DNA from 3 places in the Streptomyces sp. NPDC002671 genome. Region 3 is predicted to be linked to each of the others. Evidence: riboswitches for the same ligand, from Rfam matches in the RefSeq annotation. Region 3 holds a riboswitch; each other region holds the start of a gene.
The links. A riboswitch is a leader RNA that binds a small molecule or an ion and turns the genes downstream of it on or off. The one in region 3 is predicted to bind cyclic di-AMP.

Region 1 (10,044 bases), on a different contig from region 3:
ATCAGTGACCGGAGGTCAGGAGGCCTGAGGTCAGGAGGCCTTGGCCTTCTCCTCGGTCTTGGGCGCGGCGGCGACCGGCGCCGGCTTGGCGGCCTCGTAGAACTCGTCGCGCGGGTTCTCCATGGCGCCCAGCGACACGACCTCGCGCTTGAGGAACATGCCGAGCGTCCAGTCCGCGAAGATGCGGATCTTGCGGTTCCAGGTCGGCATCGCCATGCCGTGGTAGCCACGGTGCATGTACCAGGCGAGGCGGCCCTTGAGCTTGATCTTCATCTTGCCGAAGACGATCATCGCGACGCCCTTGTGCAGGCCGAGACCGGCCACCGCACCCTTGTTGGCGTGCTCGTACTCCTTCTGCGGGAAGCCCCGCATACCGGAGATCACGTTGTCGCCGAGGACCTTGGCCTGGCGCAGCGCGTGCTGGGCGTTCGGCGGGCACCAGGCGTTCTCGTTGCCCGCCTTGCGGCCGACGACGTCCGGGACCTGGGCGTTGTCGCCGGCGGCCCAGATGTAGTCCGTACCCTGCACCTGGAGGGTGGCCGCGGTGTCCACGTGGCCGCGCGGGCCGAGCGGGAGACCGAAGCGGGCGAGCGCCGGGTTCGGCTTGACGCCGGCGGTCCACACGATCGTGTTGGAGTCGACCTCCAGGCCGTTCTTCAGCACGACGTGGCCGTCGACGCAGGAGTCCATGGAGGTGGAGAGGTAGATCTCCACGCCCCGGCTCTCCAGGTGCTCCTTGCCGTACTGGCCGAGCTTGGGGCCGACCTCGGGAAGGATCTTGTCGGCGGCGTCGACGAGGATGAAGCGCATGTCCTCGCGGGACACGCTCTTGTAGTACTTGGCCGCGTCCCGGGCCATGTCCTCGACCTCACCGATGGTCTCCGCGCCCGCGAAGCCGCCGCCGATGAAGACGAAGGTCAGTGCCTTGCGGCGGAGCTCCTCGTCAGTCGTGGAGTCGGCCTTGTCCAGCTGCTCCAGGACGTGGTTGCGCAGGCCGATGGACTCCTCGATGCCCTTCATGCCGATGCCCTGCTCGGCAAGGCCGGGGATCGGGAAGGTACGGGAGACCGCGCCCAGCGCGATGACGAGGTAGTCGAAGGGCAGCTCGTACGCCTCGCCCACCAGCGGGGCGATCGTGGCGACCTTGCGGTCCTGGTCGATGGTGGTGACCCGGCCGGTGAGGACCTCCGCCTTCGGGAGCACGCGTCGCAGCGGGACGACGACGTGGCGAGGGGAGATGCTGCCGGCGGCGGCTTCGGGGAGGAAGGGCTGGTAGGTCATGTACGACCGGGGGTCGACGACCGTGACGGTCGCCTCTCCGTAGCGCATCTTCTTCAGGATGCGCCGAGCTGCGTACAGGCCTACGTACCCACCGCCTACTACGAGGATCCTGGGACGCTCCGTGGTGCTCATGCCATCGAGTATCCACCCGGTCAGGGAGGGGTGCTCGTGCGCCCCTTCACAAGGTCCGACAGGGCCTGTGTTAATATCCGCGGCCCGCGTGACGCAGGTCATGCCGGCGGGCCGGAACCCCTGGGCGGTCTGCCCCGTTGTCAAGGCCGCGTGAGCTGCCTCTCTGGGCTTTCGGGGTGGCTGTGAGCACCTCGCAACACCCCTGGATCAGACCCGTTCGCGCCACTTTTCCGGCCATCGTCTGAACATGTTCAAACAGCTCCGGAGCCCCCGGAAGGGCCTATCGGCCCGTTTTCGTGGTGCCACTTGGCCTAAATCCTTGTGAAGAACTTCACGAAGTTTTCCGACCGGCCGTCACCGAGGGGCCCCTGAGGGCCCCTCAGCCCCGCTCAGACGTTATCCGACCTGCTCAGCCGACTGCTACTGGCCAGTAATAAAAGAGAGTCACGCCACCGGGCGCATGCTGCCTGGGTCACCGACCGCGTGCGGGCTAGGCCACCGACCACGCGATGCCGTCGAGGATGTCGTGCTCGCTCACGACGACCTCCTCGGCCCCGGTCCGCTCCATGATCGCGAGCAGCACGAGGGCGCCGGCGCCGATGACGTCGACGCGGCCCGGGTGCATGGACGGGACGGTCGCCCGCTCGGCGTGCGTGGAGCGCAGCAGCCACTCGGTGATCTCGCGGACGCGCTCACGGGAGATCCGGGAGTGGTGGACGCGCGCGGAGTCGTACTCGGGCAGGTCCTGGGCGATCGCGGACACCGTGGTGACCGAGCCGGCCAGGCCCACCAGGGTGTGCGCCCGGCGCAGCGGGACCGACTCCTCGGCCAGGTCCAGGGCGGCCTCGATGTCGGCCCGCATGGCGGCGATCTCCTCCGCGGTCGGCGGGTCGCTCACCTTGCCGCCCTGCGCCAGGTGCCGTTCGGTCATGCGCACGCAGCCGACGTCCACGGAGCGCGCGGCCCGCACATGGTCGTCGCCGACGACGAACTCGGTGGAGCCGCCGCCGATGTCCACGACGAGGTAGGGCCGGGTCAGGTCCTCGCGGCCGGCGAGTTCCTTCGTCGCACCCGTGAAGGAGAACTCGGCCTCCTGGTCGCCGGAGATGACCTCGGGCTCGACGCCGAGGATGTCCACGACTCCGCGCACGAAGTCGTCCCGGTTCTCCGCGTCCCGGGAGGCGGAGGTGGCCACGAAACGCACCTTGGGGGCGCCCAGTTCGCGGATGACGTCCGCGTACTCCCGGCACGCGGCGAAGGTCCGCTCCAGCGCCTCGGGCGCCAGCCGCCCGGTGCGGTCCACGTCCTGGCCGAGCCGCACGATCGTCATGCGCCGGTCCAGCTCCAGCAGTTCACCGGTGGCCGGGTTCACGTCCGCGACGAGCAACCGGATGGAGTTCGTGCCGCAGTCGACGGCCGCGACCCGGGAGAAGCCCTCGGGGACCAGCGGGCGCTCGGCAAAGAAAGCGCTGCGGACCTCGGTGGGGTCGAGGACCGCGCCCTCCTCGCCCGGGTGCTCGTCCGCCGGATCGGGCGCCACGAGCGGCTGCACGCACGGCCCCTTCGCCCACCACTCCGGCAGCATCGCGAGCGCCTCGTCGCCGAGCGGGTTGACGCCCGGCCCGGCGGCCAGCGAGTGGCCGACCAGCACGTGCAGGCACTTCACCCGGTCCGGCATGCCGCCCGCGCTCGGGAAGCCCTCCAGGACCTCGATCGCGTCGCGGCGCCGGATGTAGTCCTCGTGCGCCGCGCGGTAGGCCGCCGCCAGTTCGGGGTCGGTCTGCAGGCGCTCGGTCATCTCCTTCATGACGCCGTTCGCCTCCAGCGTGCCGATCGCGGAGGCGGCGCGCGGGCAGGTCAGGTAGTACGTCGTCGGGAAGGGCGTGCCGTCGGGCAGCCGGGGTGCCGTCTCCACGACGTCCGGCTGGCCGCAGGGGCACCGGTGCGCGATCGCCCTCAGCCCGCGCGGCGGTCGCCCGAGCTGCTGCTTGAAGGCCTCGACGTCCGCGTCGGTCGGCTCGGTACGCGGAGTGGGCGGCGGAGGCGTTTCCATGACTGTCTTCGGCTGTCTTTCTGTCGGTTCACTGGTCGGAGGCGTCGGACTTGTCGACGCCGTCCCAGACGTTCGCGTACCAGGGCCGGCGGGAGGCCCCGAGTCGGGCGCGGGACTGCTTGGCCGCGCCCGGGGCGACGACCACGTATCCGGTCTCCCCGGGCATCACATAGTGCAGCCGGCGCCGGATCTGCTGCTCGGCGTAGGAGTCGTCCTGCCAGCGCGCCTTGAGGTCGCGCAGCTGCTCGACGCGCCGGCGGGCCTGTTCCCGCTGCCGCTGGAGGTCGGAGATCTCGGCGCGCTGGGAGACGTACTGCCGCATCGGGTAGGCCAGGGCGACGATGAGCGAGCACAGCACCAGGGCGAGCAGGGCCGCGCGGCCGGTGAGCCGGGAGCGGCGGGCCTGCCGCTTGGTCTGGGAGCGGTAGACCCGGGCCGCCGTCTGCTCGCCGAGCAGGCGCAGCCTGGTCGCGGTGGAGAAACGGTCCCGGTCCTTCACTGCCATCTGGCTCTCCGCCTCCCCTTTCACACGCACGTACGTCCCCGGACACGGTACGGGACCGAGTGCGGGGACGTACGTACGACTGGCTAAGGCTTACCCCGGGTTGGGTCAGCCCTTGGAGATCTCCACGCTGCCCCTGAAGCGCGGGAAGGCGCTGCGGCCGGCGTACACCGCGGCGTCGTCGAGGATCTCCTCGATGCGCAGCAGCTGGTTGTACTTGGCGACGCGGTCGGAGCGGGCCGGGGCGCCGGTCTTGATCTGGCCGCAGTTGGTGGCGACGGCCAGGTCGGCGATGGTGACGTCCTCGGTCTCGCCGGAGCGGTGGGACATCATGCACTTGTAGCCGCTGCGCTGGGCCAGCTCGACGGCGTCCAGGGTCTCGGTCAGCGAACCGATCTGGTTCACCTTCACCAGCAGGGCGTTGGCGGTGCCCTCCTCGATGCCGCGGGCGAGGCGCTCGGGGTTGGTGACGAACAGGTCGTCGCCGACCAGCTGGACCTTGTCGCCGAGCTTGTCGGTGATGACCTTCCAGCCGGCCCAGTCGTCCTCGAACAGCGGGTCCTCGATGGAGACGAGCGGGTAGTCCGCGACGAGCTCCTCGTAGTACTCCGTCATCTCGGCGGCGGAGCGCTCCTTGCCCTCGAAGAGGTACTTGCCGTCCTTGTAGAACTCGGACGCGGCGACGTCGAGCGCGAGCGCGATCTGCTCGCCGGGGATGTAACCGGCCTGCTTGATGGCCTCGAGGATGAGGTCGAGGGCCTCACGGTTGGAGGGCAGGTTCGGGGCGAAGCCGCCCTCGTCGCCGAGGCCGGTGGACAGGCCCTTGCCCTTCAGGACCTTCTTCAGCGTGTGGTAGACCTCGGCACCCCAGCGCAGGGCCTCGGAGAAGGACTCCGCGCCGATCGGGGCGATCATGAACTCCTGGATGTCCACGTTGGAGTCGGCGTGCGAGCCGCCGTTCAGGATGTTCATCATCGGCACCGGCAGCAGGTGCGCGTTCGGGCCGCCCAGGTAGCGGAAGAGCGGGAGGTCGCTGGCCTCGGAGGCGGCGTGGGCCACGGCCAGGGAGACGCCGAGGATGGCGTTGGCGCCGAGGGAGCCCTTGTTGTCGGTGGCGTCCAGGTCGAACATGGCCTGGTCGATCAGGCGCTGCTCGGTGGCGTCGTAGCCGACCAGCTCCGGGCCGATCTGCTCGATGACGGCGAGGACGGCCTTCTCGACACCCTTGCCCAGGTAGCGGTTGGGGTCACCGTCGCGCAGCTCGATGGCCTCGAAGGCACCGGTGGAGGCGCCGGACGGGACGGCGGCACGACCCGTGCTGCCGTCGTCGAGGCCGACCTCGACCTCGACCGTGGGGTTGCCTCGGGAGTCCAGGATTTCCCGGGCTACGACGACGTCGATGGACGGCACGAGCATCTCCTTCTTGGGATGTGACGCTGGAAGTGCGGGGCGTGTGCCTTGCGGCTGTGCCTTGCGCCTAGAGCCTAACCGTCCATGGGGCGTCGGCCACCGACCGACCGCCCCGTGGACAGGCAAACGGTACCCATTGTTCACGCCCGGAACAAAGGGGTTCCCGGGTGAGCCCCGGGTGAAGAGTGGGGAAAGTGCGGCGGAAAGCGGGGAGGAGAGCGGCGGACAGCGGGGACACAAAAGCCCCGCCCCGGCGCGTACGGGGGAACACGCACCGGGGCGGGGGGACTGGGGGCCGCGCCTTACTTCAGGTGCAGCTGCTGACCCGGGTAGATCAGGTCGGCGTCCTGGACGATGTCCTTGTTCAGGTCGAACAGCTTCTTCCAGCCGCCCTTGACGCCGTGCTTCTCGGCGATGGTGCTGAGGGAGTCGCCCTTGACGACCTTGTACTCGCCGTCGCCCTTCTTGACCTTCTTGCCGGTCGGGGTGGTGACGGTCGCGCTCTTGCCCGTGCTCTTGGCCGGGGCCGTGCGCTCGGCGGAGCGGGAGGCGGCCTGGTCGGTGGAGCGGGTGGTGGTGGCCTTCGGGGCCGCCGCGGTGCCGTTGTACGGCGTGTTCGACAGGCCCGTGCCGCAGACCGGCCAGGCACCCTTGCCCTGGGCGGCGAGGACCTTCTCGGCGACGGTGATCTGCTGCGCCTTGGTGGCCTGGTTGGCCTGCGGGGCGTAGGCGGTGCCGCCGTACGCGGCCCAGGTGGAGGCCGAGAACTGCAGGCCGCCGTAGAAGCCGTTACCGGTGTTGATGGACCAGTTGCCGCCGGACTCGCACTGGGCGACCTTGTCCCACTCGGCGGCGGTGGCGGCGGAGGCGTTGCCGGCCGCCATGAGCGGGGCGGCGACAGCGGCGCCGGCGACTCCGGCGAGCGCGATGGCGCGGGTGGCCTTGAACGGGCGGCGGTGCTTGCCCTTGCCGGTGAACAGCATGGATCGATCCCCTCACCGACGCCTGCGAGGTGAGCTGTCGGGTTCGGGCCGGTTGAGTTGCCCGGCCGCGGCCCTTTCGGGACGCGGCTTCACCCCAAGCCGCAACCGACGTCAACTGCCGGTTTTGGCACTTACCTTGGGTCCCCCGCTCCTGCCTACGGCGCATGATGCGACGACTGTTCCCGGGCAACCGCTGGCAGGATTCGGCGTTGCGACTGCCGGGGCTCGTGGTGACGAGCGGCCTTGACCGTAGCCACGCGATCCGCGGAATTTCAAAGACGATCAGGGCTTCTGAGACTCATCCCACACTTTCACCAAACCGGACATTCAGGCGCTTAGTGGGGCGTCAACTCCCGCTACTTCTGGCCCGTTTCCGCACCGATTTCCAGGGTCTGACCGGCGGCGATGTGGTTCGGGTCGGCGCCGATGACCTTCTTGTTGTGGCCGTAGAGCGCGCGCCATCCGCCGTCGACGTCAAGGGAGTCGGCGATGGAGCAGAGACTGTCTCCCTCACGGACCTCGTAGGTGCTCGCATCGGGGGACGCGTGACGGCCGGACCGGGTGGCGTTCTGACCGTTTGTCACGCTTTCGTCCGCACTGACGCCACGGTGACGTCCACCACTGCTGAGCGAGCCGGTGTCGACGAGGCTCCAAGAGCCACCGTTCTGCCAGGAATTGTCCGAGTCGTCCGTTGCGGGGTCCGTGGTGGCGCCGCCATCCCCCTGTCCGTTTTGAGTGTCGGACGACGTGGACTTGTCGGACTTGGGGGTTTTGCCCCCCTTGCCCGCACCATGGCTCGCGCCCGGGGACGGCTTGGCGGTGGCGTCCGAGGAGTCGGACGACCTCGACGGGGACGACGAAGGCAAAGAGGGTGACGAAGGCGGCGAATCCGACAGACCGGGCGAGTCGGAAGTGTCGGCGGAGTCGGACGAATCCTGGCCCTGCTGACCCTGCTGGCCCTGCTGGCCCTCCGACGAATGCCTGGACTCGGAGGAGTCACCGGAGCCGTGCGAGCCGGAGTCCGAGTCCGAACCCGGGTTTCCGACGCCCGTGTCGACGTCCACGGAGCCGGAGTGCGCGGTCAGGCCGTTGAGCAGGGCGCAGGTGGCCCAGGGGGTGGTGCCCCGGTCGGCGAGGATCCGCTCTGCCACGGCGATCTGCTGCGAACGGCTGGCCTGGTCGGCGCTGGAGGCGTACTTCGTGCCGCCGTACTTGTCCCAGTCGTCCTGGGAAATCTGCAGGCCGCCGTAGTAGCCGTTGCCGGTGTCGGCGCTCCAGGAGCCGCCGCTCTCACACTCGGCCACCTTGTCCCACGTGGTGCCGTCGGCCGCGTTGGCGCTCGCCGCGCCCAGGAGCGGGAGGGCGATGGCGGAGCCGGTTACTCCGGCCGCGACGAGGAGAGCCGGGGCCTGACGGGGGCGACGGTGACGACCGTTCCCGGTGAGCATGCGGAAGCCTTTCGTGCGACAGCAGGACCCGCGCGGCGGGTGCTGCTGGGCGCCACGCTGCTGGGTGAACGTATAGGCATACGATCACTTGTCACAAGTTAATGCCGCGCAGATCACGTGAAGATCACAGAAGCGAACGCCTGTCATCTTCGGCTGGTTGGGCTGAGTTCACGGGGCAAGCCCCTCACTGGACGGGCGTGAACTCCACCGGCAAAGTGCGCAGTCCGCGCATGATGAGTCCGCCGCGCCAGCGCAGCTCGGCCGGATCCGCCGCGAGCCGCAGGTCGGGGAGGCGGGTGAGGAGGGTGGCGAGCGCGAACTGGCCCTCCAGGCGGGCGAGCGGCGCGCCGAGACAGTAGTGGATGCCGTGGCCGTAGCCGAGGTGCTGGTTGTCCCGGCGGGACAGGTCCAGCCGGTCCGGGGCGGTGAACCGCTCCGGATCCCGGTCGGCGGCGGCGAGCACGACGAGCACCGGGTCGCCGGCGGCGATGTCCTGCCCGCCGATGGTGAGCGGCCGGGTGGCGAACCGCCAGGTGGCCAGCTCCACCGGGCCGTCGTAGCGGAGCAGTTCCTCCACGCCGGTCTCCAGCAGCTCCCGTTCCCCGGCGGCGAGGGACCGCTGGAGCCGCTGCCGCTGTTCGGGGTGGGTGAGCAGGGCGTATGTGCCGTTCCCGATGAGGTTGACCGTCGTCTCGAAACCGGCGAAGAGCAGGATGAAGGCCATGGCGGCGGCCTCGTTCTCGGTGAGGTGCTCGCCGTGGTCGGAGGCGCGGATCAGGCCCGAGATCAGGTCCTCGCCGGGCGCGGGCTCGGCGGGCAGCGCCGCCCGCTTGCGGTGGATCAGCTCGGCGAGATAGCCCCGCATCTTCTTCACCGACCGGGCCACACCGCCCCGGGGCCCTCCGCCGTGCCGGATCATCATGCCCGCCCAGTCCCGGAAGTCGTCCTGGTCCTCGCGCGGGACGCCGAGCAGGTCGCAGATGGCGTAGATGGGGAGCGGGAAGGCGAACTCGTGGATGAGGTCGGCGGAGCCCTTCGCCGCGAACCCGTCGATGAGCTGGTCGGTCAGCTCCTGCACGCGGGGCGCGAACTCCGCGACCCGGCGGGGCGTGAACGCCTTGCTGACCAGCCGGCGCAGCCGGGTGTGGTCCGGCGGGTCGATGTTCAGCAGGTGCGTCATCAGCTCGGCCTTGCGCTCACCGGGGATGCCGGTCTTGCCCTTGGCGTGCGCGGGCTCGTCGTGATGCGCCGGGTTCTTGCTCAGCCGCTGGTCGGCGAGCGCCTGCTTGGCATCGGCGTACCGGGTGACCAGCCAGGCCTCCACCCCACTGGGCAACCGGGTCCGGTGCACGGGGGCGTGCTCCCGCAGCCAGGCGTAGGCCGGGTAGGGGTCGGCGGCGAACTCCCAGGTGAAGAGGTCGGGGGCGGGGGCGCCGGGGGCGGGCTGGGGGTTGAGCTGGTTGGTCACTCCTTGACGGTATCCGGCTTGTCCGACGTCTCGCCGAGGGCCTTCAGGGCACCGGGGTGACCCATGTCGGCGGATTTGCGGTACCACTGCCTGGCCTCGTCCGGCTTGCCTTCCTTCGCGAGGAGGGCAGCGAGACGGTAGGCGCCATAAGCGTCGGCCACCGTGTAGCCCTTCTCGTATTTCTTGCGGGCCTCGTCGAGACGTCCCCGCATCTCCAGAAGGACGCCCTGATGAGTGGCGTCCAGCGGGTAGATGAGGGGGTTCGCGTCTCCGTCGAAGTAGTCGTCGTCCAAGGGGCTCGGCTTGTGGAAGACAACCTCAAGCAACTCGGCCGCCTGCTCGTCACCCGCGTCCGCAGCGCGTGTCAGCCAGATCTCCGCCGCCTCGCGCTGGCCCTCGATCAACTGGAACATGCCCTGGCTCCTGGCCCCTTCGACGTAGCCAAGGCGATCCGACTCCAGATACCACTCTCTCGCCAGGTTGACATCGCTCGTGAGCAACAGATCCGCCAGCTCGTGCGCCGCCGCCCCCTTCCCCGCCTCCGCGGCCGTCAGCAGCCAGCGCTCGGCGCGGTCGCGGTGGATCCGGCCGAGGTGCAGCGCGGCCCAGGAGCTGCCGCCCTCGGCGGCGATCTCCAGGTAGGGAAGCGCCTTCTCCTTGTCCTCGTCGGACAGAAAGATCAGCGCCGCCTCCGCCGCCGCGTCCGTGTGGCCCGCGTCGGCCGCGCGGCACAGCAGGGAAACGGACTCTTGGCCGTCGAGGTAATA
Region 2 (10,044 bases), on a different contig from region 3:
TTCAGCTCGATCAGCGCGAGGGCCGTGGTGAGGTGGCCGCAGCGGCGGGACGCGGTGTCGTCGGCGGCGAGTTCGACCAGGCGGTGGGTCTGGTCGCAGAAGTGGGCGAACAGCGGCACGCGCGGGAAGCCCGTGGCGAGTGCCGTGGACAGGTGCAGCAGCCAGTCGTGGTGGGCACGGGCGTGACCCCGCTCGTGAGTGAGGACCGCGTCCAGCTGGTGGTCGGTCAGGCGCTGCAGCGCCCCGGTGGTGACGACCAGCTGGGGCGGATGCCCGGGCATCCACCAGGCGTCCGGGTACTCGTCCTCCAGCACCAGCATCGGGCCCCGCGCGGCCGGTAGCCCGGCCGGGAGTTCCGGGGCGCGTTCGCGCAGTTGCGCGCGGGTCTGGCCGAGGCGCCGGCGGGCCTCGGCGAGTTCCCGGGCCAGCATCGCCGTCGTCCAGGCGGCCCCGCAGGCCAGCAGCACCGTGAGGGTGACCGCCCACACCGGCGCGGACGAGAGGTCGTACGCGGCGGTGACGGCGGGCGGTGCCGGGGCGAACACGCGGTCGCGGACGGTGTGGAAGACGGCCGCCGCACCGAGGATCAGCGCGGCCAGGCAGCACATCAGGACCGTGGCGACCAGGCACTGCCACACCCACAGCGCGACCACGGGTTCCCGCTCGGGCCAGCTGGCCCGGGTCAGGGCACGCGGCGCCGGTACGGCGGCCGTCAGGGCGACGACGCTCAGCAGGAGCAGGCAGACGGTCATACCGGGGCACCGTCCTGGTCGGGGTCGGAGTGTGTGCGGGAGAGGGGTGGTGCGTGTCCCGCCAGTATGACGGCGAGGGGCGCCAAGAGGCAGTCCCCGACGGGGATCCGCCCGCCCTCCTTCGAGTCCGCCTCCTTCGCGTGCCGAGTCCGGGGACCGGCGGGGTGACGCTCACCCCGCCGGTGACTCCTGTCTCTCAACTGCGCCCTCGGCTCCCGGAGGTCAGCCCGACACGATCCGCCCGCTGACCTCGCCCAGGCCCACCCGGTTCCCGTCCGGCCCCGGCGCCCACGCCGACATGGTGACCACGTCGCCGTCCTCCAGGAACGTGCGCTTGCTGTCCGGGAGTTCGAGGGCGTCGCGGCCGTTCCAGGTCAGCTCCAGCAGGGAGCCGCGCTGGTGCTGCTCCGGGCCGCTGACCGTGCCCGAGCCGTACAGGTCGCCGGTGCGCAGCGAGGCCCCGTTCACCGTCATGTGGGCGAGCTGCTGGGCGGCGGTCCAGTACATGGTGGAGAACGGCGGCTCGGCGACCACATGGCCGTTGATCGCCACGGAGATCCGCAGGTCGTAGCCGTCCGGCTGCCCGCCCTCGGCCGTGTCGTCCAGGTAGGGCAGCAGCGGGTGCGTGCGCTCCGGCGGCGCCACGCGCGCGTGCTCCAGCGCCGCCAGCGGGGTGATCCACGCGGACACCGAGGTGGCGAAGGACTTGCCGAGGAAGGGGCCGAGGGGCACGTACTCCCAGGCCTGGATGTCGCGCGCGGACCAGTCGTTCAGCAGGCACAGCCCGAAGACGTGCTTCCTGAAGTCGCCCAGCGCGACCGGCGTGCCCAGCTCGGACGGCGTGCCCACGACGAAGCCGACCTCGGCCTCGATGTCCAGCCGGACCGACGGGCCGAAGACGGGGGCGGGGTCGGCCGGCGCCTTGCGCTGCCCGGAGGGCCGTACGACATCCGTGCCGGAGACGACGACCGTGCCGGAGCGGCCGTGGTAACCGATCGGCAGGTGCTTCCAGTTGGGGGTGAGGGAGTCCGCGGCGTCCGGGCGGAAGATCTGGCCGACGTTCCGCGCGTGGTTCTCCGAGGCGTAGAAGTCGACGTAGTCCGCCACCTCGAACGGCAGGTGCAGGGTGACCTCGGACAGCGGGTGGAACAGCGGTTCGACCGTCTCGCGGTGCGCGGGCTCCGTCACCCAGGCGGTCAGCGCGCGCCGCACCTCGGACCAGGCCGTGCGGCCGGCGGCCAGCAGTGGGTTGAGGGTGGGCTTCGCGAGCAGCGCCTGGTGCGGCGAGCCGAGGGCGGTGGCCGCGGCGCCCGCGTCGAGGACGTGGTCCCCGAGCCGGACGCCGACCCTCCGCTCCGTGCTGCCGGAGGGCGAGAAGACGCCATAGGGAAGGTTGTGCGGACCGAAGGGGTCACCCTCGGGGACGTCGAAGGGGGGCATGGGGTACTGCCTCACTCTCATCCGGCGCCTTGCGCGGCGATGCGTTCCATGTGGTCGCGCCACACGTTACGGCGGAGGCAGGTGTCTTGGGCAGTGCCTGAAGGGTTGTGCGGGTGATGACTGAAGAGTTCTGGATGTCCGAATAAGTCTTGTCGGGGGTGGCAATCCCCGCTTGGCTCCCTTTGGGGGCGGACGGGATGGATCCGGTCCGCGGGCGGCCCACGGCTCGGCCGCTCCACTCGTACGAAGGAGGCCATCAGGCAAGCGAATGGCCCCACTTGGCGCTGGGAAGTACATAAGTGCACAGGGTGACAGGGGGAGTCGGGCGGGGCGCGAGGTCCGTATTCTCTGATCATGGCCGCCTCCCCCGCGTATTCACTGATCGCCACCGACCTGGACGGGACGCTGCTGCGCGGCGACGACACCGTCTCCGATCGGTCGCGCGCCGCGCTCGCGCGGGTGGCGCGGGCCGGCGCCCGGCACCTGGTGGTGACGGGCCGCCCGGCCCCCAGGGTGCGGCCCCTGCTGGACGACCTCGGATATACGGGGCTCGCGGTGTGCGGGCAGGGCGCGCAGGTCTACGACGCCGGAGCCGACCGCCTGGTGTGGTCGGTGCGGCTCGACCGGGAGCTGGCCGAGACCGCGCTCGGCAAGATCGAGGCCGAGGTCGGGCAGGTCCACGCGGCCGTCGACCAGGATGGCGTGGACGGGCTCACGCTCATCGAGCCCGGGTACCGGATGCCCCATCCGACCCTGCCCGCGGTGCGGGTCGGCCGCCGCGACGACCTGTGGGCGGAGCCCATCAGCAAGGTGCTGCTGCGCCATCCCGACCTGTCCGACGACGCGCTGGCGGCGCTCGCGCGCTCGGTCGTGGGCTCGCTGGCGACGGTCACCATGTCGGGGCCGGGCACCGTGGAACTCCAGCCCGGCGGGGTGACCAAGGCGACCGGGCTCGCGCTCGCCGCCGACCTGCTGGGCATCGGCGCCGAACAGGCCCTCGCCTTCGGTGACATGCCCAACGACATCCCGATGTTCGCCTGGGCCGGCCGCGGCGTCGCCATGGCCAACGCGCACCCCGAACTCAAGGCGGTCGCCGACGAGCTCACCAAGTCGAACGAGGACGACGGCATCGCCGTCGTCCTCGAAAGACTGTTCCCGACCGACTGACCGGGGGGTATGTCAGTACGCGCTGAAGACGTTGTCGATCGAACCGTAGCGCGCGGCGGCGTAGTTGCAGGCGGCGGTGATGTTCGCGACCGGGTCGTAGATGTTGAACGACGTTCCGATCACGTGGTACGCGTTGAACGTCGGGTCGATGACCTGGAGCAGGCCCTTGGACGGGATGCCCTTGGCCGCGTTGGAGTCCCAGAGGTTGATGGCGTTGGGGTTGCCCGAGGACTCCCGGATGATGTTGCGGTAGATGCCGTTGTAGCTGCCCGGGATGCCCTTCTGAGCCATGATCGCGAGGGACTCGCGGATCCAGCCGTCAAGGTTGTTCGGGTACCCCGCGAGGGTGGTGGCGGCGGTCGTCGTCGTCCTGCCGGCGGCCGAGGCGCTCGTGGCGCCGATGAGCGGGATCGCGAGTACGGCGGCGCCGGTGCCGGCGGCGACGAGCGCGCGGACGAGGCGGTTGTTCCGGGTGCGGCGGGGCTGAGCGGCAGCAGACATGGGGAAGTCCTCTCCGGCGCCTGCGAGGTGAGCTGTCGGGTTCGGGCTGGGGAGTGCCCGGCCGGGCCGTCGAGACGGCACGACTTCACCCCTAGCCGTTCCGGTGCGACATGTGTCGACCGGGCCGGCGGCTTACCTGGGTCCCCCGCTCCTGCCGTACGAAATGAGTTCGTCGATGGGTCTTTCAGGCGGCGGCAGGATTCGGCGTCCGCCTGATGGCCCGGAACGTATGCGAGAGCACATGTCCGGAACAAGTACCAGATTCGTAGATCAACCCAATTGACCTTGATCTGTTCCGAATGTGGCACTTGATCCTTTGCAGTTGCCAACGCTCAACTCACCTTTACGACAAGGGGTGGGAAGGGGTGGGGGCAGCTATTCCCGGCAGGGCGTTCCAATGGGTGTGAGTGACCCAACTCACGAATGAGCGAAATATGGCAAATCGGGCATGAGGTATTAAGGGGATTCGGGCGATTCGGGGGTTTCGGGGGATTCGCTTCACCCGTTGGAGGCAGGAAAGTGGTCCGCGTCACAGGTGATTTCGGAGGGTTCAGCGGCCGGCCGCGGCTCTCGCCACGACTCGCCGACGCGGCGCGGGGACCGGCGCGTCCGTCAGGGTCCGCCATACGTGCGCGTACCCCCTCGTACCGTCCGCCGGTGGGAGTCGTGGGGGTAGGACGTACGGATGTGCATGAGTGTCTCGAGCGGTGGGCGCTATCGGTGATCGAAAGCGGACCGGATACGCTGACTTGAAGTGATAGCGGCGACCTATCGACAAACCGTGCAATCGCCAACAGAGACACAGCAGACAGGAGACCCCTCGTGACCGTCGTCGGGCCGTTCGGGCTGAGCGTGCGGGACCAGGCTCTCGAAGCCGATGTCCAGGCCGGATTGGCGGCTGTCGAGGAAGGTTTGCTCGAAGCCACCAAGAGCGAGGTCCCGTTCATCACCGAGGCCGCGCAGCACCTCGTCCGGGCCGGCGGGAAGCGTTTCCGGCCGCTGCTCGTGATGCTCGCGGCGCGCTTCGGTGACCCGTACGCGCCGAACGTGGTGCCGTCCGCCGTCGTGGTGGAGCTGACCCACCTCGCCACGCTGTACCACGACGACGTCATGGACGAGGCCGCCGTGCGACGCGGCGTGGACAGCGTCAACACCCGCTGGGGCAACTCCGTCGCGGTCCTCACCGGCGACTTCCTCTTCGCCCGCGCCTCCCAGATCCTCGCCGACCTCGGCCCCGAGGCGGTCCGGGTGCAGGCCCTCGCCTTCGAACGGCTGGTCACCGGTCAGATCCTGGAGACCGCGGGTCCCTCGGACGGCCGTAACCCGGTCGACCACTACCTGGACGTGCTCAGCGGCAAGACGGGCGCGCTGGTGGCGGTTTCGTGCCGGTTCGGAGCGATGATGTCCGGCGCCGACGAGACGGTCGTCGACGTCCTCACCCAGTACGGCGAGCGGCTCGGTGTCGCCTTCCAGCTCTCGGACGACGTCCTGGACATCGCCTCCGACTCGCACGAGTCCGGCAAGACCCCCGGCACCGACCTGCGCGAGGGCATCCCGACCCTGCCCGTGCTCCGGCTGCGCGAGCGGGCGGCCAAGCTGGGGCTGCCCGAGGACCTCGCGCTGTGCGAGCTGCTGGACTCCGACCTCAGCGACGGCGCCCGGCACGCCGAGGTGCTTGCCGCGCTGCGCGCACACCCCGCGCTGGAGCAGGCCCGCCGGGACGCCGTCCGCTACGCCGAAGAGGCGCGCGCCGCGCTGGCCCCGCTGCCCGAGGGCGACGCCAAGGCGGCGCTGACGGAACTGTGCGACGCGGTGGTGTTCCGGGCCGGCTGAGCCCGGCTTCGGGACGACCCCTACGGGTCGGGTGGAGCTGCCGCCCTTTCGTGTCATACCGCAGGCGTACACGGAGTTGGCTCCGAGGTCTGACGCTTCCTCACGGCCGATTTGGTCAGATGGGAACCACGGAAATCACCACTCCTCACCGATTCGGGTGAGAATGGCGGCTCAGGTGGACCAGCGTGAGGACAGCCGCCGCCGACGACGGAGGTAAGGCACACATGGCACCGTACGAATCCGACGACGCAACGGACGTCGCGCAGGACGGGGACCTGCGTACCGGACGCCGCAAGGCCGCCCGGTACGTCGTCCCGGTCGCGGTGGTGGGGGTGGCGGCGGCCACGATCGGGCTCGTCCCGGCGCTCGCCGCCTCCGGAGACCCCGACCTGCCGAAGATCACCGCACAGCAGCTCATCGAGAAGATAGCCAAGTCGGACGTGCAGCAACTGTCCGGCACGGTGAAGATCGACACCGACCTCGGCCTGCCGAACTTCGGTGGCCTGGAGAACAGCCTGATGTCCGGCGCGGCCCGGGGCGGCAACGGCGCCGGCTCGACCGCGGACCCGAAGGCGAAGCTCACCGAGCTGGTCTCCGGCACGCACACCCTGCGCGTGGCCCTCGACGGCCCCGACCGGCAGAAGCTGTCTCTGCTGGAGAGCGGCGCCGAGTACAGCCTCATCCACAACGGCAAGGACGTGTGGGGCTACGACAGCAAGAGCAACGAGGTCTACCACGGCACCTCGGCGGACTCGGCCAAGGAGCACCGGGCCGAGCCCCCGGCCACGCCCAAGGACTTCGCCGACCAGGCCCTGAAGTCGGTGGACGACACCACGTCCGTCACCGTCGACGGCACCGCCCAGGTCGCCGGCCGCGACGCCTACAAGCTGCTGATCAAGCCCAGGCAGTCCGGCAGCACGGTCGGCGCGATCAGTATCGCCGTGGACGCGAAGACGGGTCAGCCGCTGAAGTTCACGCTGACCCCGGCGAGCGGCGGCGCGGCCGTCCTCGACGTCGGCTTCACCCAGGTCTCCTTCGCCGAACCGGCCGCCCGCACCTTCGACTTCACCCCGCCCAAGGGCGCGAAGGTCACCGAGGAGAAGAAGGAGTCCAGGGCACGGCAGCACGCGCCGAGGCCCGGCGAGGACTTCGGCAAGGGCATGGCGGGCATGGGGGGCCACAAGGTCCTCGGCAAGGGCTGGAACTCCATAGCCGTCTTCGACACCGGCGCCAAGGGCGGCCTGCCCAGCGGCAACAAGGGCGGTGCGTTCGGCGGCTTCCTCGGCTCGCTCGGCGACAAGGTGTCCGGGAAGTTCGGCAAGGGCACCGTCTTCCACACCCGCCTGGTCAACGCCCTGATCACGGACAACGGCAAGGCGTACGCCGGCACGGTCACCAAGGACGCGCTGGTGAAGGCGGCGAACGAGGGGAAGTAACCCCGAATCAGGGGCGATGAATCGGGGCAGGGGGGCCTCACGGGTCCCCCTGGAGTACGACTGGAGCACGACGAGACGAGGGAGCCGATGGACGCACCGTCCGCCACGCAGCGGGGGCCCGGGGACGCGGCGGCGAGCGTCATCGCCACGCGCGGCCTCACCAAGCGCTACCGCGGTGGACAGCTCGCCGTCGACGGTCTCGACCTGACCGTCCCGGCGGGCAGCGTCTTCGGCTTCCTCGGCCCGAACGGCTCCGGAAAGACCACCACCATCCGCATGCTGATGGGGCTGATCGAGCCGACCTCGGGCTCCGCCCGCGTCCTGGGCCAAGCCATGCCGCGCTCGGCGCGCGCCGTCCTCCCGCAGGTCGGCGCGCTCATCGAGGGCCCCGCCCTGTACGGCTTCCTCTCCGGCCGGGACAACCTGCTGCGCTACGACGCCGCCGACCCGACCGCCGACCCGCGCACCCGGCGCGCCCGGGTCTCCGCCGCGCTGGACCGGGTCGGACTCGGCGCCGCCGCGGGCAAGAAGGCGAAGGCGTACTCGCTCGGCATGAAGCAGCGCCTGGGGCTGGCCGCCGCGCTGCTCCAGCCGCGCAGACTGCTCGTCCTGGACGAGCCGACCAATGGCCTCGACCCGCAGGGCATGCGTGAAATCCGGGCCCTGATACGGGAGTTGGCTGCCGACGGCACGACCGTCTTCCTCTCCTCCCACCTTCTCGACGAGATCGAGCAGGTGTGCACGCACGCGGCGGTCATGGCACAGGGCCGGCTGATCACCCAGGGCGCGGTGGCCGATCTGGCCGCCGGGGCGCGCGGCCGGCTCGTGGTGACGACGCCGGACGCGGCCGAGGCGGCACGCGTGCTGAAGGAGCAGGGCGTCGGGGACGTCGTCGCCGACGGCGACCGGGTGACCGCCGAGCCGCCCGGACGGGACCTCGCCGAGGTGAACGCCGCGCTGGTCACCGCGGGCGTCCGCGTCCGGGGTTTCACACTCGAACGGGCCTCGCTGGAGGACGCGTTCGTGGCACTGACGGGGGAGGGCTTCGATGTCGCGGGCTGAGACACTCCAGGCGGCACCGGCTGCGGCCGTTGCCGCGCGGCCGAGTCCGCTGTGGACCTTCGGGCTGCTGCGCAGCGAACTGGTCACCACCCTCCGGCGCTGGCGCACCCTCGCGCTGCTCGGCGTGCTGGCCGCGGTGCCGGTGCTGGTCGGGATCTCGGTCAAGGTCGAGACGCGGGGCGGCGCCGCGGCGCACGGCGGGAACGGCGAGGGCCCGGCGTTCATCGCTCAGATCACCAACAACGGCCTGTTCCTGGTGTTCACGGCGCTCGCGGCGACCCTGCCGTTCTTCCTGCCGATGGCCGTAGGCGTGATCGCCGGCGACGCGGTCGCGGGGGAGGCGGGCGGGGGCACCCTGCGCTATCTGCTGGTCGCCCCGGCCGGCCGCACCCGCCTGCTGCTCACCAAGTACACGACCGTCATGGCGTTCTGCCTGCTGGCCACCCTGGTCGTCGCCGGCTCGGCGCTGCTCGTCGGCGCACTGCTGTTCCCGCTCGGGGATCTGACGACCATCTCGGGCACCCGCATCAGCTTCACCGAGGGGCTCGGCCGCGCCCTGCTGATAGCCCTGGTCGTCGCCGCCTCACTCGTCGGCGTCGCGGCCCTCGGCCTGTTCGTGTCGACCCTGACCAACAGCGGCATCGCGGCGATGGCGACCACCGTCGGTCTGCTGATCACGGTCCAGATCCTCGACCAGATACCCCAGTTGCACGCGCTCCAGCCGTACTTCTTCCCGCACTACTGGCTGTCCTTCGCGGACCTGATGCGCGACCCCGTCTACTGGGACGACCTGATGAAGAACCTCGGCCTGCAGGCGCTGTACGCGGCCGTGTTCGGATCGGCGGCCTGGGCGCGGTTCACGACGAAGGACATCAGCGCGTAGCCGCCAGGGCGGCAGCCGTCTCGTACGGGAAGCGCGCGAGGGGTGCCTTCTGCGCGAAGAACGTCTTCGCGCGCGCCAGCGCGTCGGTGTCCTTCAGGACGTCGCCGGGCCGGGTGCCGTTGCCCAGCAGGACGCCGCCGAAGCACATCTTCATGTAGGCGGCCGAGTTGTTCAGGGTGCCGACGTAGGGATCGGCGACCGACGGCTCGCGGTCCGCCAGCGCGGCGACGCCCCAGAGGGTGCGCCCGGCCATGGTGTCCTTGAAGCCGGGGACGCGCAGCCAGCCCGACCAGTAGTCCAGGTAGCGCTTCGTGAGGCCGGACACCGAGTACCAGTACAGCGGCGAGACGATCACGATGTCCGTCGCCGCGAGCGTGGCGTCGAGCAGCAGGCCGGTTTCGGTGTCCACGGGCGGCCGTACGTGGTCGTCGTCGTGCCGCAGGTCCACGAAGTCGGGCAGCGGGTGTTCGGCGAGCCGGATCCAGCGCTGTTCGACGTCACCGGGCAGCTGTTCGGCGGCCTTGCGGGCCAGCAGTTCGGTGTTGCCGTCGGCGCGGGCGCTGCCGAGGACGAAGAGAAAGCGGCGCATGGGTCCCCCAGATGAGCGAATAAAGGCACCTGCATTATATGCACACGCAATAAACTTGGGTGCGGCTGGTGCGAGGCTGTGACGTCGTGGTTACGCGTAAGCCGAGGGGAACAGACAGACTGGTCGGTAGGACGCGTACAACCGGATCGCGGCGCCGGGGGAGTGAGGGAAAACTGATGTCTCGACTCAGCTTCGAGAAGAAGCGGGTGCAGCAGCCCGTGGCGCACCCGGCGTTGGTGCACGTCCGGGTGTCCGGCACGGGCAGCGCGTCGGTGGGCGGGACGGCGGTGGAGGCGGCGCCGGGCGAGGACATCCAGCAGGCCGTCCTGGACCATCTCCAGCGCCTGGCCATGAGCGTCGGTGCCCCGATACGGGCCACGA
Region 3 (10,044 bases):
ACACATAGGGGCTGCCGAGCTTGCCGTAGGCGTACGCGACGGCCGCCGCCGCGCGGGAGTCGGGGGCCGTGACGGAGCCCGTGCGCACCGGCGCCTCCCGGGTGCCCGGGGACGACCGTGAGACGTGCCCGGTGGTGCCCTCGGCGCCGGTGACCTGCGCGCGCTCGCGCGGGGTGAGCCGCGCCAGTAGCCGCCGTGCCTCGGTCAGCTTGCCGGTGATGGTCTTCTTCTGCCGCTTCAGCTCCGCCTGCCGGGAGCGGAGCGACGTCAGCTCGGTCCTGGCGGCGCTGTGCAACTGCTTGATCTCCCGCAGTTGTTCACGCACCCCGGAGACGGCGGTGGCCTGCCGGTGGCCGGCCCGCTCCGCGAACGCGGCCCCGTCCAGATACCGGTCCGGGTCGCTGGACAGCGCCAGCTGCCAGGCGGGGTCGATGCCGCCGTCGCGGTACTGGGCCGCCGCGATCGAACCGAGCGAGTCCCGGGCCGCGTTGAGCCTCTGCTGCTTGCGGGCGGTCTCGTCGCGCAGCGTGTTCAGCCGCCGCTGGGCCGCGTCCGCCTTCTCCTTGGTGCCGTCGTACTTCTCGGTGGCGGCCTCCGCCGCCTCGTACAGCTTGTCCACCTTGGCCTTCACCTGCGTGGGAGTCAGCTGCGGTGCGGCGTGTCCCGTTCCGTCGAAGCCCGTCGCGGTGGCCGCGCCCGCGATGGCGAGCGTGAGGGCCGTGCGGGCCGTACCGCCACTGAGTGAGCGCTGTCGGGGCTTGCGGTGCGCTGCCACCTGGACCGTCACGTCCTTTCGTACGCCTTGTGCGGCCGAGGAGCGATCGGCGCGTCCGGCGGCGGCCCGCACGGGGGATCGGGCCGTCGCCGGACTTTTCTCGGCGGGGGTGGCCGACTGTCGCCCCTGGCCGGGCGGCGTGGGAAGCCGGTCACCTGGGGGAGGACGCTAGGCCGGACGGTGACGGGTTGGTAACGCGGTGTACGGAACTGGCCCTGACGGGCCGGGATGTGACCGTATGCGACCGCGTTCCCGGTCCGGAGCCGTCGCCTTCGCGCAGCGTGGTGACCGAAGCGAGGAATGCCGGGCCTCCGGAACTGGTGGGGTGCTATGGAGCGGATATATGCAAGAGCATGGATGCGGGCAGGCGCCCCGGGGACGCCCCGCGGATGCGCCCTGATTAGGCTCCGGCCTCATGGACGTACTCATCCACATCTTCGTCGGCCTGCACATCATCGGCATCGCGGCGCTGCTGGGCGGATTCATCACCCAGATCAAGGCCATGGGCCAGGGCACGGCACGGTTCGTGCCCGGGATGCTGCACGGCGCGCTGACGATGCTGGCCACCGGTGTGATCCTGGTCGGCCTCCACCGGGCCGGCGACGACGACCACCACCTCAACTACCTCAAGATCGGCTTGAAGCTCGCTCTGCTCGTCGTGATCCTCGGGCTGGTCTACGTGAAGCGTGACGAGGAGAAGGTCGACAAGAGCGTCTTCGGGCTGGTCGGCCTGCTGACCACGACGAACATCTTCATCGCCGTGCTGTGGACCTGACGTTCAGCGCCCTGACCTGACGGCGGCGCGAGCCGTCGGCACCGCGCCGGCGGCGACCGCGAGCCAGGCGGCCACCGCCACCCACGTCAGGACCCGCCCCGGCCCCTTCAGCCATGGAACGTCCACCGTGGCGGCGACGGCCAGCGTCGCCGCCGCCGTCATTCCCATCGGGAACACGGTCGCCCACCGCCGTACGTCGTAGCCCGGGCGCGGCCGGACCAGTTCGGCCGCCAGCAGCACGAGGTACCAGGCCACATCCAGCACGAGCAGGGCGACCGTCAGCGTACGCAGCGTCCCCCGGTCGTCGACGTTCCACAGGTACAGCCGGGCACTGTCGGCGGAGAGCAGCTTCGCCCCGGCCAGCGCCGAGATGGCGAGCGCCCCGCCCGCGATCCAGTGGTCCCCGGCCCCTTCCAGCACCTGCCGCGACTCGAACCGGGCCAGGGCGACGCAGTAGAGCACCAGCCCCAGGAAGAACATCACCAGCGCGGCGTGCGCGAGCCACGCCGTCGCCTCGGCCGCGGCCAGCGTGGCGCCCAGTACGGCGAGACCCTGTGTGGCCACACAACACAGGAACACCGCTCCCGGCATGCGCCGCTCCCAGCGCCGTACGACGAGAACGAACAGCACGGGCCAGAGCAGCGCCGCCAGCGCGAGCAGCGCCTCGGCCAGGGTCTGCCGGCCGAGCGTGGAGAGCCGGGTGCCCAGGACGGTCGTCGCGGCCACGGCGGTGAGCGCCCCGGGACTCCCGGCCTCGGCCAGCCAGCGCCGCCGCTGCCCCGCCAGCCGTACGACGAACTCCGCGCCCAGCCCCAGCCAGGCCACGCAGGTCAGCCCCAGGAAGACCCGGGACAGCCCCTCGTCGCCCGTGAGCTGCAGCCCCACCGACACGATCCCGGTCGCCATCACCGCGGCCCCGGCCGCAGGCGACCGCCGCGCCGACCAGGCACGCAGGGAGGAGAGGCGGGACATGCGCCCGATGCTAGGCCCTGTCGTCAAATTCCCGCCTGCCGCGCGACGCCTGGCACGCGCATCTGCCGCGTTGTCGTCAGTCGCCGACGCTCCCCCACGCTCGGCTTCGCTCGCGCGGGGGGACCCCCATCGTCGACTCCCTCCTCCGCCTTGCAGCTGCACGCACCAGACGCCGCGCGGCCCGCCCTCCGGGCGGACGACGGGAATTTGACGACAGGGCCTAGAGAGGGACGCGGCTGTTCAGGGCGGGGCGCGCGGGCGTACGCCCCGCCCTGAGCCGGTCGTGCCACGCTCCTGTGCCGGTCACGCTCCTACGCCGGTCGCACCACGCTGTGGATGATGGACGTGCCGCCGTAGTAGACCGACTCCTCGCGGACGTACGCGCCCGGCTTGGGGGCGTGGATCATCATGCCGTTGCCTATGTAGAGGCCGACGTGGCTGATGTCGTCGTAGAAGAAGATCAGGTCGCCGGGGCGGGCGTCGGCGAGGGAGACCGTGGTGCCCACCTTGACCTGGTCCCAGGTGGTGCGCGGGAGGCTGACGCCGGCGGCCCGCCAGGAGGCCTGGGTGAGGCCGGAGCAGTCGTAGGAGCCGGGGCCCGTGGCGCCCCACACGTACGGCTTGCCGATCTGGGCGCGGGCGAAGGCGATCGCCTCCGCGGCCTTGGTGTCGTAGGAGCCGGAGGTGGTCGAACCGCCGGAAGAGGTGGATCCGCCGGACGAGCCCGAGGTGTCCGAGGAGCCCGACGAGCCCGAGGACGACGGGGACGGCGAAGACGAGGGCGACGGGGTGCTCTGCTGTGCCGCCCGCTGGCGCGCCGCCTGCTGCTTCGCCAGCTCGGCCGCCTTGCGGGCCGCCTCCTCCGCCTTCTGCTTCTCGATCGCCGCCAGGCGCGCCTTCTCCTCGGCCGTCAGCTTGGACAGCAGCTCACGCGCGGTGGCGAGCTTCTTCTGGACGGTGGCCTTCGCCGTCTGCAGGTCGTCCTGCGTCTTGGTCAGCGTCTGGAGGCTCGTCGCGGCCTCCCGGCGCTTCTTCATGGTCGCCGTCTGTTCCGTGACGAAGTCGTCGACCGCGCTCTTCTGACGCGAGGTCAGCCGGTGCATCAGCTGGCTCTGGTCGAAGTAGTCCTGCGGATTGCTCGCGAGCAGGAAGGTGGCCGTGTCCGGCACGGTGGTGCCGGTGCGGTACTGGGCGGCGGCTATGGTGCCCAGTTCCTCGCGGGCCGTGTTGAGGCGTTCCGTGCGCTTCGCGACATCGTCACGGAGGCTGTCGGCGCGCACGCGCTCCTTGCCGGCGCGCTCCTTGGCCGCGTCGTACTTCTCGGTCGCCGACTCGGCCTGCCGGTAGAGATCGTCGACCTTCTTCTGCACCTCCTCCACGCTCGGCTTCCCCTTGTCGGCGGCGGGGGAGGCGTTCGCCGTCTGGGAGAGGACGGCCACGGAGGTCAGTGCGGCGGTGGCGAGGACGGGGGCGCGGAGGCCTGCTGTACGGGGCCCGACGGGGCGCGGCTTGCGGTGCGACGCCAAGGGAGGCGACTCCTTCCATGCGCCGCCTACCGGGTTAGCTGTCGGGTTCGGGCGGTGCGTTCGGAAGGGTTGCCCTACGGCCCCCTCCCGGTGGGAGGCGGCCGATTCACCCCAGAGGTCGGTGGGTCCCCGGCTCCGGTCGCCGCGAGGGCGCGCCGGACTCGGCGGGGGCCGCGCGGCCCGGCGAGGTTCGCCGGTAGGGGTCGTACGGCCCGCACGCACGCTAGCCAACTCGTGGTACCCCTGTGAAGGTTGGTGCGTAGTATGTCCGATACATTTTCGTGACCTCGGGGGTGAGGGTGCGGGAAATCACGGCTGGGTCATCGGGCGCTTCCGCAGCGTGAGGGGCGGAAGGGGTCGGCAGGTGCCGGGAGGGGAGCCTCCCGCGGGGGGCCGGGTTCTCGGGGCGGCCCACGGTTGTCAGTCCGGCGCCCTAGACTCGGAGAGCGATGAGCAGCCTCTTTGACGACAGCTTCCTGGCGGACCTCCAGCCCCCTCGCGGGCGCGAGGAGGAGCCCCCGCCGCCGCCCGAGGACGATCACGCTCCGGAGTCGCTTCCGGACGATCTGTTCGGCGGGAAGTTCGACGTGCCGCCGGACCGGGACACGTACTACCGCGACGGCGCCCCGCGCCCCGCGATCGACGCAGCGGCCCTGCTGGAGGGGCTGAACGAGAACCAGCGCGCCGCGGTCGTGCACGCCGGCTCCCCGCTGCTCATCGTCGCCGGCGCCGGCTCCGGCAAGACCCGCGTGCTCACCCACCGCATCGCCCACCTGCTCGCCGAGCGGGACGTGCACCCGGGCCAGATCCTCGCGATCACCTTCACCAACAAGGCCGCGGGCGAGATGAAGGAGCGCGTCGAGCGGCTCGTCGGCCCGCGCGCGAACGCGATGTGGGTCATGACCTTCCACAGCGCGTGCGTGCGTATCCTGCGCCGCGAGTCGAAGAGGCTCGGCTTCACGTCCTCGTTCTCGATCTACGACGCCGCCGACAGCAAGCGCCTGATGGCCCTGGTCTGCCGTGACCTGGACCTCGACCCCAAGCGCTTCCCGCCCAAGTCCTTCAGCGCCAAGATCAGCAACCTGAAGAACGAGCTGATCGACGAGGAGGACTTCGCCGCCCAGGCCGCCGACGGCTTCGAGAAGACCCTCGCCCAGGCCTACGCCCTGTACCAGTCGCGGCTGCGCGAGGCGAACGCGCTCGACTTCGACGACCTGATCATGACGACGGTCAACCTGCTGCGCGCCTTCCCCGACGTCGCCGAGCACTACCGCCGCCGCTTCCGGCACGTCCTGGTGGACGAGTACCAGGACACCAACCACGCCCAGTACGCGCTCGTGCGCGAGCTGGTCGGTACGGGCGACCGCGCCTCCGAAGACGCCGACGTCCCCCCGCGCGAGCACGAGCTGCCGCCCGCCGAACTGTGCGTCGTGGGTGACGCGGACCAGTCGATCTACGCCTTCCGGGGCGCGACCATCCGCAACATCCTCCAGTTCGAGGAGGACTACCCGAACGCGACGACGATCCTGCTGGAGCAGAACTACCGCTCCACGCAGACCATCCTGTCCGCCGCCAACGCGGTCATCGAGCGCAACGAGTCCCGCCGCCCGAAGAACCTGTGGACCAACGCCGGCCAGGGCGCGCGCATCACCGGCTACGTCGCCGACACCGAGCACGACGAGGCCCAGTTCGTCTCCGACGAGATAGACCGCCTCACGGACGCGGGCGAGGCGAAGGCCGGGGACGTCGCCGTCTTCTACCGCACGAACGCCCAGTCCCGTGTCTTCGAAGAGGTCTTCATCCGCGTCGGCCTGCCCTACAAGGTCGTCGGCGGCGTCCGCTTCTACGAGCGCAAGGAGGTCCGGGACGTCCTGGCCTACCTGCGCGTCCTCGCCAACCCCGAGGACTCGGTGCCGCTGCGCCGCATCCTCAACGTGCCCAAGCGGGGCATCGGCGAGCGCGCCGAGGCGATGGTCGACGCCCTCGCTCAGCGCGAGAAGATCAGCTTCCCGCAGGCCCTGAAGCGGGTGGACGAGGCGTACGGTATGGCCGCGCGCTCCACCAACGCGGTCAAGCGGTTCAACACGCTGATGGAGGACCTCCGTACGATCGTGGAGTCCGGCGCCGGACCGGCGACCGTTGTGGAGGCGGTGTTCGAACGCACCGGCTACATGGCCGAGTTGCAGACCTCCACGGACCCGCAGGACGAGACCCGCATCGAGAACCTCCAGGAACTCGCCTCCGTGGCCCTGGAGTTCGAGCAGGAGCGCGAGGAAGGCGAGCAGGGTACGCTGGCCGACTTCCTGGAGAAGGTCGCCCTGGTCGCCGACTCCGACCAGATCCCGGACGAAGAGGACGGCGACGGCGTCATCACCCTGATGACCCTGCACACCGCCAAGGGCCTCGAGTTCCCGGTCGTGTTCCTGACCGGCATGGAGGACGGCGTCTTCCCGCACATGCGCGCCCTCGGCCAGACCAAGGAGCTGGAGGAGGAGCGGCGCCTGGCGTACGTCGGCATCACGCGCGCGCGGGAGCGGCTGTACCTGACCCGCTCGGCCATGCGCAGCGCCTGGGGCCAGCCCTCGTACAACCCGCCCTCCCGCTTCCTGGAGGAGATCCCGCCCGCCCACATGGAGTGGAAGCGGACGGGAGCCACCGCACCGGTGTCCTCCGGGCCCGCGTCGGGCATCGCGGCCTCGCTCTCCTCGTCCCGCTCCCGCTCGTCGGCGGCGGGCGCGTCCGGCTTCGCCACGCGGCGCGCCACGGAGAAGCCGGTGGTGGGGCTGGCCGTCGGCGACCGCGTGACCCACGACCAGTTCGGCCTCGGCACGGTGGTCGCGGTCAAGGGCACGGACCCGAAGAACGCGGAGGCGACGATCGACTTCGGCGACGACAAGCCGAAGCGGTTGCTGCTGCGGTACGCGCCGGTCGAGAAGCTGTAGGAAGAAGCCGTGGACGAGTGAGCCCCGCCGGATATCGGCGGGGCTCACTCGTAACGGTCTTCAGGCCGGGCTCAGGTCGGGTCCAGGCCGTGGCTGCGCAGCCACGGCAGAGGGTCTATGGCCGCCCCGCCCGCCGGCCGTACCTCGAAGTGCAGGTGCGGGCCGGTGGAGTTGCCCGAGTTGCCCGAGTAGGCGATCGGCTGGCCGGCCTGGACGCTCGTACCGGGGGCCACGCGGTAGCTGGACAGGTGGCAGTACCAGGTCTCCGTGCCGTCCTTCGCCGTCAGGATCAACATGTTGCCGTAGGCGCTGTTCCACTTGGTGGAGACGACACCGTCGGTCGCGGCCATCACCGTGGTGCCGTACGACACCGGGAAGTCGATGCCCGTGTGCACCGACATCCAGTTGACGCCGGCCTGGCCGAAGTAGGCGCTGAGCCCGCGCTGCAGGACCGGCAGCACGAACTTGGGGCGCAGCCGCTCCTTGAGCGCGGCCTCGGCCGCCGCCTTCTTCTTCTCCAGCTCCTGCTGCGTCTTGAGGTCGATGCGCTCCTGCGTACGGCTCGCCCGGTCGGCGAAGTCGTCGGCGCCGGCGGAGAGGCCCCTGAGCTGGGTGTCCAGCTTGTTGTTGGCGACCGACGGCTGCACCGCGTGCGCGTCCGAGGCGGAGGCGGTGGTGTCCTTGCCGCCGTCGGTCAGGCCGCCGACGGTCGCGGCGGCGATCCCGGCGACCCCCATGACACAGACCGAGGGGACCGCGACGGTCAGCAGCGCGGAGCGCTTGGCGGGCGTACGGCGCCGGGACCGCCCCGCGCCACGCGAGCTGCCGCGGGGCGCCGGGGCCGGGCCGGTCTCCTCCTGGTCCTCCAGCAGGCCGGTTACGGCGGGCAGTTCACCGGTCGAGGACAGCTCGTCGTCTTCGGCGGGGTCGTCCTCGAAGCCCGAGTCCTCGAAGCCCGAGTCCTCGAAGCCGGAGTCCTGGTAGTACGGGTCCTGGAAGTCCGAGTCCTGGAAGTCGGTTTCCTCGTACGCCGTGTCGTCGTACGGCGCCTGCTCGGACACGGTGGTGGACTGCGCGTCGAACGGTTCGGCAGGCTGCTCGTGGTGAGCGGCCACGGCGTGGCCGTCGGCGTTCCACTGGGTGGCGTCGTACGCGCCCGTGTCGAAGGTCTGGGTGCCCCACTGCCACTGCTGGGTGGGGTCGGCGCCGGCAGGCTGCTCGGACACACCGGGCTGGAGCCAGGCGCTCGCGTCCCTCCCCCAGAGGGGGGACCCCCAGCCGCTGATGTTGTTCCCCGTGGCCTGCGCCGGGACCGCCCAGGCGGTGCTGTCGTAGACGCCGGAGTCGTAGGCCGCGTGGTGCTGGGCCGCGTACGGGTCGTAGTGCAGGTTCTGCCCGGCGCCGGTCTGCCACTGCGTGGTGTCGTACGCGCCGGTCGCGTGCGCGTCGCCCGGGAGGCTGCCGAAGAGCGGATCCGCGTCGTAGGCCGGGGCGGGTCCGGAACCGGCGGCAAAACCAGTGGCGTCGTAGCCGCCGTACGTGGTGAGGTCGCCGTAGTGGACTCCCTGCGCTCCGTAGGGCGCGTAGGTCGCGGAGGAGGCGTCCGAGGCCGGGGGTGTCATGGTCCCCGACGGGTGACGGTCGTTCACCAACTTCTCTTTCGCCTCGACGACAGGGGCTGCCAGAGCAGTGCGGCGACTGTACCCGCCGGTACCTGGGCCCGACAATCTTCAGCTGGTTTCGCGTTGGCCGGAAACGGGCATTCGGCCGTGTTTCGGGGGAGGCTGGACCTGAGTTTGGCCTTGTGTTCGATGAATGTTCGGTGAGGAGTGACGGTCCGTCGCCGATTCTTCATCTGTGCGTCGCTTGTGCGGCGATCCCGGGTGACCTCAGGTGGCCCCAGGCCGCGGTCAGGCCACGGTGAGTCCGCCGGCGAGCCGGTCCTGCGGGTGTGCCGCGTCGAGGGCCTCACGTATTCCGGCCGCGACGGCGGGGTGCACGGGGAGTGCGAGATGCCCGATCCCGGTCACCCGGACGTTTCGCACGTCGAGGTCGGGGTGGTCGAGGCGGGCCGACTCCAGCGGATCCATCAGGGAGTCGAGGTCGCTCCAGAAGCTGACGAACCGCGTACGGCAGCCGGGCGCGGGCCGCGCCAGCTCCTCGATCACCGCCGAGCCGGGCCGCATCTGGCGCACGATCGGATGGGCGTCGGCCAGCGGGGCCACCCGCGTCCCGGCGTGCGGGGTGCCCAGGGTGACCAGCGTGCGCACCCGGAGATCCCCGCCGAGGCACTGTGCGTAGTACCGGGCGATCAGCCCGCCGAGGCTGTGCCCCACGATGTCGACCCGGTCGCTGCCCGTGCGCTCGCAGATCTCCTCGACATGCCGGCCGAGCAGCTCGGCCGCGGTGCGGATGTCACAGGTGAGCGGTGAGTAGTTGAGCGACTCCACTCTGCGTCCGCCGTGCTGGGTGAGGCCGCGGCGCAGCAGTACGAAGACCGAGCGGTTGTCGATGAACCCGTGCAGCAGCACGACCGGCGGGCCCGGCCGGACCGGCAGCCGCGCGGTGTCGCCCTGGGCGGGGTGTGCGGCGGAGCGGCGCTCCGGGGTGAGGCCGGTCGGATACAGCACGAGGTGGCCGGCGAGGATCGCGGCCTCCAGGACGGTCGCCTTGAGCAGCGCCACGGAGAGTCCGGGGAGTCCGGTCAGCCTGGTCAGTTCGGTCGGTCCGCCGGGGCACAGGCGCCGGCAGAGCGGGAGGAAGAGTGGCAGTACCCCGGTGACCTTCATGGCCGACCTCCTGTCGGCACGCAGGAGGACGCCGCGCTCCCCCGTGTGCCTTCATGTCCCACCATGTGATTTCCCCCTCGCTCGGCACCGCAAAACTGCCGGTTACGGGATGCTGGAGATAACGTTCGTTCACTTCGCGGTGGGTGACGGCACGCGCGAGATGTGCGGTACTTGTCGGTACGGACGGAAGCGGTCGCTTCCGTAGTCGGTTGATGGAGGAAGTGATGGGTGTGGCAGCCGGTCCGATCCGCGTGGTGGTGGCCAA

Region 1: it holds a riboswitch for cyclic di-AMP, as region 3 does, so the genes downstream of both, ACWD35_RS34065 (transglycosylase family protein) here and ACWD35_RS19820 (NlpC/P60 family protein) in region 3, are expected to answer to the same signal.
Region 2: it holds a riboswitch for cyclic di-AMP, as region 3 does, so the genes downstream of both, ACWD35_RS21575 (transglycosylase SLT domain-containing protein) here and ACWD35_RS19820 (NlpC/P60 family protein) in region 3, are expected to answer to the same signal.

Annotation. Positions count from the first base shown of each region.
Region 1 covers NZ_JBSFVU010000028.1:78,382-88,425, reverse strand. Annotated here, with positions in the region: gene ACWD35_RS34090 (NAD(P)/FAD-dependent oxidoreductase) at 31-1,413, opposite strand; gene ACWD35_RS34085 (Ppx/GppA phosphatase family protein) at 1,904-2,860, opposite strand; partial or broken gene ACWD35_RS34080 (DUF501 domain-containing protein) at 3,062-3,466, opposite strand; gene ACWD35_RS34075 (FtsB family cell division protein) at 3,495-3,971, opposite strand; gene eno (phosphopyruvate hydratase) at 4,077-5,384, opposite strand; gene ACWD35_RS34065 (transglycosylase family protein) at 5,681-6,361, opposite strand; cyclic di-AMP (ydaO/yuaA leader) riboswitch at 6,366-6,534, opposite strand; gene ACWD35_RS34060 (transglycosylase family protein) at 6,718-7,809, opposite strand; gene ACWD35_RS34055 (cytochrome P450 family protein) at 7,994-9,277, opposite strand; gene ACWD35_RS34050 (tetratricopeptide repeat protein) at 9,274-10,044, opposite strand, start outside.
Region 2 covers NZ_JBSFVU010000013.1:123,888-133,931, forward strand. Annotated here, with positions in the region: gene ACWD35_RS21560 (M56 family metallopeptidase) at 1-752, opposite strand, end outside; gene fahA (fumarylacetoacetase) at 975-2,192, opposite strand; gene ACWD35_RS21570 (HAD family hydrolase) at 2,547-3,359, shown strand; gene ACWD35_RS21575 (transglycosylase SLT domain-containing protein) at 3,372-3,860, opposite strand; cyclic di-AMP (ydaO/yuaA leader) riboswitch at 3,865-4,045, opposite strand; gene ACWD35_RS21580 (polyprenyl synthetase family protein) at 4,683-5,693, shown strand; gene ACWD35_RS21585 (LolA family protein) at 5,918-7,129, shown strand; gene ACWD35_RS21590 (ABC transporter ATP-binding protein) at 7,217-8,191, shown strand; gene ACWD35_RS21595 (ABC transporter permease) at 8,178-9,074, shown strand; gene ACWD35_RS21600 (flavodoxin family protein) at 9,064-9,663, opposite strand; gene ACWD35_RS21605 (hypothetical protein) at 9,840-10,044, shown strand, end outside.
Region 3 covers NZ_JBSFVU010000011.1:280,977-291,020, reverse strand. Annotated here, with positions in the region: gene ACWD35_RS19835 (NlpC/P60 family protein) at 1-787, opposite strand, end outside; gene ACWD35_RS19830 (hypothetical protein) at 1,191-1,550, shown strand; gene ACWD35_RS19825 (tellurite resistance/C4-dicarboxylate transporter family protein) at 1,554-2,522, opposite strand; gene ACWD35_RS19820 (NlpC/P60 family protein) at 2,834-4,048, opposite strand; cyclic di-AMP (ydaO/yuaA leader) riboswitch at 4,057-4,211, opposite strand; gene pcrA (DNA helicase PcrA) at 4,498-6,990, shown strand; gene ACWD35_RS19810 (M23 family metallopeptidase) at 7,062-8,639, opposite strand; gene ACWD35_RS19805 (esterase/lipase family protein) at 8,901-9,779, opposite strand; gene ACWD35_RS19800 (cobalamin B12-binding domain-containing protein) at 10,004-10,044, shown strand, end outside.